Regions from separate parts of the Nonomuraea diastatica genome, predicted to be linked through region 2. Evidence: riboswitches for the same ligand, from Rfam matches in the RefSeq annotation. Region 2 holds a riboswitch; the other holds the start of a gene.
The links. Region 2 has a riboswitch for S-adenosylmethionine ahead of thrC (threonine synthase). Riboswitches for the same ligand answer to the same signal wherever they lie in the genome.
Positions count from the first base shown of each region.

Region 1 (3,820 bases), on a different contig from region 2:
GACCAGCTCGTCCTCGGTCAGCTCGGGGATCTGGCTGAGCGCGCTGATCAGGTCGTCGCCGGGGCGCGGCCGGCGCTCGGCGGCCAGGGCCTTGAGGTAGCCGGCGAACTCCCCCGCCGCGCGGACCGCGGTGTGCTGGGCGTCGGGGGCGGGGTTGAGCTCGTACATGCCGCAGATGTCGGCCGACCACGGGCGCAGCAGGTGGCGGTCCTGGTCGGGGATGCCGAGCATCTCGGCGATCACGGTGACCGGCAGCGGCTCGGCGACCTCGGCGATCAGGTCGCCGCCGCCCTTGGCCACGTACGTGTCCACCAGGTCCTGGGCGATGGCGCGGACCCGTGGGCGCAGCGACTCGACCATGCGCGGCGTGAACGCCTTGGAGACCAGCCGGCGCAGCCTCGTGTGCACCGGCGGCTCCACGTCGAGCATGCCGGCCCTGATCACCCGCCAGAACGGCTCCTGGAACTCCGGCTCCGGCGGCCTGCCGAACTGCTCGTGCGTGGCCACGTGCAGGTAGGACCGGCCCAGGCGGCGGTCTCTGAGCAGCGCGTTGACGTCCGCGTGACGCGAGATCAGCCACTGGTGCGCCGGTTCGAAGTAGCTGATCGGAGCCTCGCGCCGCAGCTCTTCGTAGACGCGGTACGGGTAAGCCACGAAATCCGGATTCCAGGGATCAAAGCGCATCATTTCATCTTAGGAGCGGGATCCGCTGTCGCGGGAGTGGCCTCTTCCGTCTCCTCCTCCATCGCCTGCTGTCCGGCGTGCCTGCCGCGCATGCGGATGTTCAGCAGCTCCACGATCACCGAGAACGCCATCGCGAAGTAGATGTAGCCCTTGGGGATGTGCTGGTCGAGGCCCTCGGCGACGAGCACCACGCCGATCAGCACGAGGAACGCCAGCGCCAGCATCTTGATGCTCGGATGCCGGTCGACGAACCTGCTGATCGGCCCGGAGGCGAACAACATCACCAGCACCGCCACCACGACCGCCGCGACCATCACGCCGAGCTCGTCGACCATGCCGACGGCCGTGATCACCGAGTCGAGCGAGAAGACGATGTCGAGCACCATGATCTGCAGGATCACGGACGTGAAGGAGGCCGCCGCGGCCTTCTTGCCGTCCTTGCCGTGCGGCGCGTCCATGCTGTGGCCGATCTCCGTGACGCTCTTGGCCAGCAGGAACAGGCCGCCGAGCAGCAAGATCAGATCGCGTCCCGAGATGTCGTGGCCGAAGACCGAGAACAGCGGATCGGTGAGCCGCACCACCCACGACAGCCCGAGCAGCAGGAGCAGGCGGGTGATCAGCGCCACGCCCAGGCCGAGCACACGGGCCCGGTCACGCTGCTCCGGGGGCAGCTTCCCCGCCAGGATGGAGATGAAAATGATGTTGTCGATCCCCAGCACGATCTCCAGGGCGACAAGGGTGAAAAAGCCGATCCAGATTTGCGGGTCGGCCACCCAATCAAGCATTTACGCACCTCCAGGGCATGTGACGGCGGGTCTCCCGGTAGCAACGACTCAGATGCCCCATAAGTTCACCCGCTTGCGATCCATGCCCGGGTACGGGTTATAGTCCTTGACGTAGGTCATGAGTGCCAGCGACAAGCCCCGGCTAGCTGGCCGGCAACCCTCGCGTCCGCGGCGGGGTGCCCCGGGTGAAGACCTGGTCCGTCACAAGGTGTGGCGGGCAAGCGCGGGCTCCGATGGCTGCTCCAGGGGTCCGACGACCCCGAGGAGGATTGCCGTGTCCACGCTGACGATCTTCAAGTCCGCTCACGTTCGAGCGGACGAGGCCCCCGCCGCCACCGAGGAACGGCGCGTCCCCGCCGTGCTCGGCGCCGACCTCAAGGTGCCGGTCAAGGGTGGCAGGCTGGTGAGCTACGCCAACCTCGACTACGCCGCCAGCGCCCCCTGTCTCGTGCCGGTCAGCACGGCAGTCGCCGCCGCGCTCCCGGCCTACTCCAGCGTCCACCGCGGCGCGGGCTACGCCTCCCAGCTCACCACCGCCCGCTACGAGCAGGCCCGGCACACGGTCAGCGCGTTCGCCGGCGCCCGCCCGGACGACGCCGTGATCTTCACCCGCAACACCACCGACGCCACCAACCTGCTCGCCCGCTGCCTGCCCGAGGGCACGACCACCGTGGTCTTCGACACCGAGCACCACGCCTCCCTCCTCCCCTGGCCCCGGTCCGTACGGCTGGCGCCGCCCGCCTTCCCCGGCGAGGCCGTGCGCGCCGCCGACGACGCCCTGGCCGCGATCGACGGGCCCAAGCTGCTCGTGGTCACCGCCGCCTCCAACGTCACCGGCGAGCTGTGGCCCATCGCCGCGCTGGCCCACATCGCGCACCGGCACGGGGCCAGGATCCTGGTGGACGCCGCGCAGCTCGTACCGCACCGGCGGCTCAACCTCACCGCGCTCGACCTCGACTACGTGGCCTTCTCCGGGCACAAGCTGTACGCGCCCTTCGGTGCCGGCGTGCTGATCGGGCGGCGTGACTGGCTGGCCGAGGCGGAGCCGTACCTGAAGGGCGGGGGCGCGGTCCGGTCGGTGGCCGGCGCGGTCGAGTGGCACGACGACCCGGAGCCGCGGCACGAGGCGGGCACGCCGAACGTGCTCGGCGCCATCGCGCTGGCCGCCGCCTGCGACGCGCTCGCCGCCACCGGGTGGACCCGGCTGGTGCGCGAGGAGGAGCGGCTGATCGCCCGGCTGCGGGCCGGTCTCGCCTCGATCGAAGGCGTACACGAGTTGTCCCTGTGGGGGGAGGATCACCCGCGCGTGGGCATCGTGTCGTTCACCGTCGACGGGCGCCCGGCCCGCGAGGTGGCCGAGGTGCTGTCCGGCGAGTACGGCATCGGGGTGCGCGACGGCAAGTTCTGCGCGCACCCGTTCGTGCGTCACCTGGTGGAGCGCGGCGGTGACGAGCAGGCCGGCGGCGGGTGCGAGGACGGCGCGGCCTCAGCGGTGCGCGCCTCGATCGGCATCGGCACCACGCAGGAGCATGTGGACCGGCTGATCGGAGCGCTGCGCGACCTCACCTCCCGCTGAGGTCAGCCTTTCGGCGGTTCGCCGTGGTGTGGTGGCGGCTCGTCGCCGACCAGGGCGTCGATGTCCCGCATGTCCTTGTCACTGAGCTTGCTGTCCTTCGGTGCGCTCGACTGACGGGGCACCTGGGGCGGTTCCTCCTGCGTCGGCTCGGGCGTCGTCGGGCCGCCGGCCCTTTCCCCGGCCGCGCCGGTCGTGGCGCCGGTCGTGGTCGTTCCACGCGCGGCAGGAGCGTGAGCGGCGAGATCAGCCTCGGCCGCACGGCGTTCGGCACGCCTGCGCGACATCGAGCGGAAGATGCCGTCCAGGCCGAACCTGCCGCCGCCCAGCACGAGGAACAGCAGGCTCAGCGTGCCCAGCGAGGCCGGCAGCTCCCAGCCGTTGTCGGCGGTCATCGGGGTGAGCCCCCAGTGCATGAAGAAGATCGCGCCGAGCATGTTGACCAGCAGCAGCACCGCCACCGGTCTGACCAGCAGGCCGAGGATCAGGAAGATACCGCCGACGGTCTCCACGACGGTCGCGTAGGCGGCGGCCACCTCGGGCATCGGGATCCCCGACTCCCTGAAGCCCTGCGCGGTGGCGCCCAGGCCGCCCTGCCACTTCTGCCATCCATGTGCCAGGAAGATCACGCCCGTCACCACGCGCGCGATCAAGGCCGCGACGTCGAACAATATTCTTTTCATGGTGATTTCTCCCCCCGTTCCAGATATCCCTCCCCTTGTCCGACTTCGGGATGCATTCTCATACCAAGCTTTGACCGTCCACCCTGCGCTGGATC
Region 1 covers NZ_SMKP01000056.1:14,453-18,272, reverse strand. The annotation lists gene E1294_RS20610 (cytochrome P450) at 1-684, opposite strand, end outside; gene E1294_RS20605 (TerC family protein) at 684-1,469, opposite strand; SAM riboswitch class IV at 1,584-1,699, shown strand; gene E1294_RS20600 (aminotransferase class V-fold PLP-dependent enzyme) at 1,744-3,045, shown strand; gene E1294_RS54140 (DoxX family protein) at 3,048-3,725, opposite strand.
Region 1: another riboswitch for S-adenosylmethionine. It lies ahead of E1294_RS20600 (aminotransferase class V-fold PLP-dependent enzyme); the one in region 2 lies ahead of thrC (threonine synthase).

Region 2 (3,820 bases):
GTTCATACCGCGCTCGAGACCGCGCCGGGCGTCCTCGTCAAACGCGATCATCTTGGCTGCCATAAGGCTAGACCTCCCAGATGCAGGGTGGCTTGTCGTGGACCGAGCCGACGCCCGCGACGGCATGGGTCAGCATCTCCGTTCGGCAGACCCCATCGTCTCGATCCGGTGTTGGCACTCTGCTGCACAGAGTGCCAACGAACTGTTTAGCACTCTACCCTGCCGAGTGCAAGCGAACTCGCCCGTGCCGGCTCTTCCCCCCAGGTCAGTCGTCTGTCCGGCGAGCCGCCCCGCGGGCGCACCGCTGGCCGCGGTTCGCGCGCACGGCTCGCCGTACCAGGATCGACGAAAGAAAGGTGACGGTTCGCACGGACTGCGCTGCCGCGCGAACCCGCCGGTGCATACCAGTGCGGTGAATCAGACCGTCCTGACGGACTCCGCCTGCGGCCCCTTCTGGCCTTGCGTGATCTCGAACTCGACACGCTGTCCCTGTTCGAGAGAGCGATACCCGTCCATCATGATCGCTGAGTAATGGACGAATACATCCTTACCACCGTCTACCGCGATGAAGCCATAGCCCTTGTCCGCGTTGAACCACTTGACGGTGCCCTGCGCCACTTCCGACTCCTCTTACTGGGCTCCCAGACCTCGCCCATTCCTCCGCGAGACCCGTAATCGCCTGACTTAACAGAAAATCAGCCAGGCGATCGCCCTCGACCATACCTGTGGCACGGGGTTTGGCAACAGAGTCAATCCGCAAACTGCGCATTTCCTCTCATCGACGGTTCAACGTTGAATTGTTGGGAAAAGAAGAAGGCGCCCACAAGGGGCGCCCTCGCCGAAGTGTGATCTGCCGCACTCACCCGCCGGCGACGGCGGGGATGATGGAGATCTGGGTGCCGTCCGGCGCCGGGGTGTCCAGCCCCTGGGCAAATCGGACGTCCTCTTCCCCCACATAAACGTTGACAAAACGCCGAATCTTGCCCGATTCATCCAGAATTCTCGCGCCGATACCCGGGTAGTCAGAGTCCAGCGTGGCCAGCACGTCACGAAGAGTCGCGCCCTCGCCACTGACCTCCGCGTTGCCCCCGGTGTAGGTGCGCAGAATGGTGGGAATCCGCACAGAAACGCTCATGGTTTAACTCGCCTTTCCTGGTTCTCAGACAGTCGCGCGGAACGCGTCGAGGGAGGGCTTGATCACGGCCGTGGGTCTGGCGTCGCCGCTGATCGCGTCGAGCGTCTTGAGGCCGTCACCGGTGTTCAGCACCACGGTCTCGGCATCCGGGTCGAGTTGCCCGGTCTCGGTGAGCTTCTTCAGCACGCCCACGGTCACGCCGCCCGCGGTCTCGGCGAAGATGCCCTCCGCCGAGGCCAGGAGCTTGATGGCGGCCACGATCTCAGCATCCGTGACGTCCTCGACGCCCCCTCCGGTCCGCCGCGCGATGTCCAGCACGTACGGCCCGTCGGCGGGGTTTCCGATGGCCAGCGACTTGGCGATGGTGTCGGGCCGGACCGGCTGCACGACGTCGTGCCCCGCCTTGTAGGCGGTCGACACCGGTGAGCACCCGGCCGCCTGCGCCCCGAAGATCTTGTAGGGCGTGTCCTCGACCAGCCCCAGCGCCACCAGCTCCTTGAAGCCCTTGTCGATCTTCGTGAGCTGCGAGCCCGAGGCGATGGGGATGATGATCTGCTCGGGCAACCGCCACCCGAGCTGCTCGGCGATCTCGTACGCGAGCGTCTTGGAGCCCTCGGCGTAGTAAGGCCGCAGGTTGATGTTGGTGAACCCCCACTTGTCACCGAGCGGGTCGCCGATCAGCTCGGAGCAGAACCTGTTGACGTCGTCGTAGGTGCCCTCGATGCCGATCAGCCGGCCGCCGAACACCCGGGCCATGGCGATCTTGGCTTCTTCGAGGTTGGCCGGGATGAACACGCACGCCTCCAGCCCGGCCCGCGCCGCGGCGGCCGTCACCGCGCCCGCGAGGTTGCCCGTGGAGGAGCAGGAGAGCGTGTGGAAGCCGAAGTTGCGGGCCGCCTCGACGGCCATGGCGACCACGCGGTCCTTGAAGGAGTGGGTGGGGTTGCCCGAGTCGTCCTTGACGTGGAGAGATCTGATGCCGAGCGCCCGTCCGAGGTTGCCGGCCTTGACCAGCTTGGTCCACCCGGGGTTCATGTTGGGCTTGTCGGCGACGTCGACCGGCACGGGCAGCAGCGAGCGGTAGCGCCAGATGTTGGCGGGGCCCGACTCGATGGCCACGCGGGTCACTTCGCCGAACTCGTAGGCCGCTTCGAGCGGCCCGAAACACTCCTGACAGGCGAAGCTCGGACCGAGCGGGTAACGCGCGCCGCACTCGCGGCAGGACAGACCGACGGCGGGACCGAAATCGAGCGACATGAAGCGAGGCCTTCCCTCATCTTCGTCTGCGGCCACCTTGACCTCAGACCGGAATTGGCACCTTGTCCCGGTCGGCCTCGCCAGGTCGCGAGTCACAAGCCGGGAGGGTTGCCGGGGCTTCGCAGGGCCGGTCCCTCCACCCCTCTGGATGAGCAATATTCAGTTGTTGCAACGGACTCTACCCGCCCACGTGGCGGAAACGTCCTCCCGTCTCAGATCCTGAGACGGATGATCTCAGCGATAGTCGTCTCCCAGCACACCCTGAACATATTTGCGCGCCTGGTGGATGCGCGATTTCGCGGTGCCGAGCGGGATGCCGAGCTGGTCGGCCACCTCGTTGTAGTCGAGCTGGACGATGTCGCGCAGAACCAGGGCCTGCGCCAGATCCGGCTTGTCGGCCTCCAGCGCCTCCATGGCGTCGAGCAGGTCGAGCCGCGAGCCCGCGATCACGCTGACGCGCCGCACGTCGGGCTTCTGCATCGGCAGCTCGTCCGAGCTCTGCTCGGCCGCCCGGCGTTTGAGCGACCGGTAGGTGGTCCGCGCGCAGTTGGCCGTCACGATGTGCAGCCAGGTGCTGAACCTGGCCCGTCCCTCGAAGCGCCCGATGTTGCGCGCCACCGCCAGCAGGGTGTCTTGGGAGGCCTCCTCGGCGTCCTGGTGGTAGGGCAGGATGCGGGCGCAGTGACGCATCACATCGGGCTCGATCCGCCGCAGCAGTTCGCCAAGAGCACGGTGGTCTCCGGCCGCGGCGGAGCGGGCGAGTTCCTCGGTTAGCTCATCAAGCGCCATAGCTGGGATCCTATGGTCGTAGGGAGCCTTGTTGGCATCCTTCCTTTTCCGATGGGCCGATCCCCACGATGATCAGTGTGGTTCCGTCTACGCCGACACGCCAGTCGGAAGGAGTCTCCTTGAGGTCTCACACCAGCTCACCGCCCTGCGGGCGGCCCGCCCGGCCGGAGCGGGCGCGGTGAACAACGTCCTGGTGGCCTCCAACCGCGGCCCCGTCTCCTTCACCGTCTCCGACGACGGTGAGCTGACCCTGCGGCGCGGCGGCGGGGGGCTGGTGTCGGGGTTGTCCGGCGTGGCCAAGGACGGCGTCCTGTGGGTCTGCGCGGCGCTGTCCGACGGTGACCGCAGCGCCGTGCACCTGGCCCCCGGCGGCCGCATCGACCAGGCCGGCTACGACACCGGCCCGCTGCGCATGCTCGACATCCCGCCCGCCACCTTCCACCGCGCCTACAACGCCGTGGCCAACTCCACGCTGTGGTTCGTCAACCACCTGCTCTACGACATCCCCAACGCGCCTCTCTTCGGCACCAAGTTCGGGCGCGAGTGGGAGTCCTACCGCGACTACAACGGCGCGTTCGCGCTGGCGCTGGCCGAGGAGGCCGGCCACGAGGCCAGGGTGATGGTGCAGGACTACCACCT
Region 2 covers NZ_SMKP01000069.1:14,628-18,447, forward strand. The annotation lists gene groL (chaperonin GroEL) at 1-63, opposite strand, end outside; gene E1294_RS23905 (cold-shock protein) at 418-618, opposite strand; gene E1294_RS23910 (MoaD/ThiS family protein) at 860-1,135, opposite strand; gene thrC (threonine synthase) at 1,160-2,392, opposite strand; SAM riboswitch class I at 2,406-2,547, opposite strand; gene E1294_RS23920 (RNA polymerase sigma factor) at 2,627-3,181, opposite strand; gene E1294_RS23925 (alpha,alpha-trehalose-phosphate synthase (UDP-forming)) at 3,360-3,820, shown strand, end outside.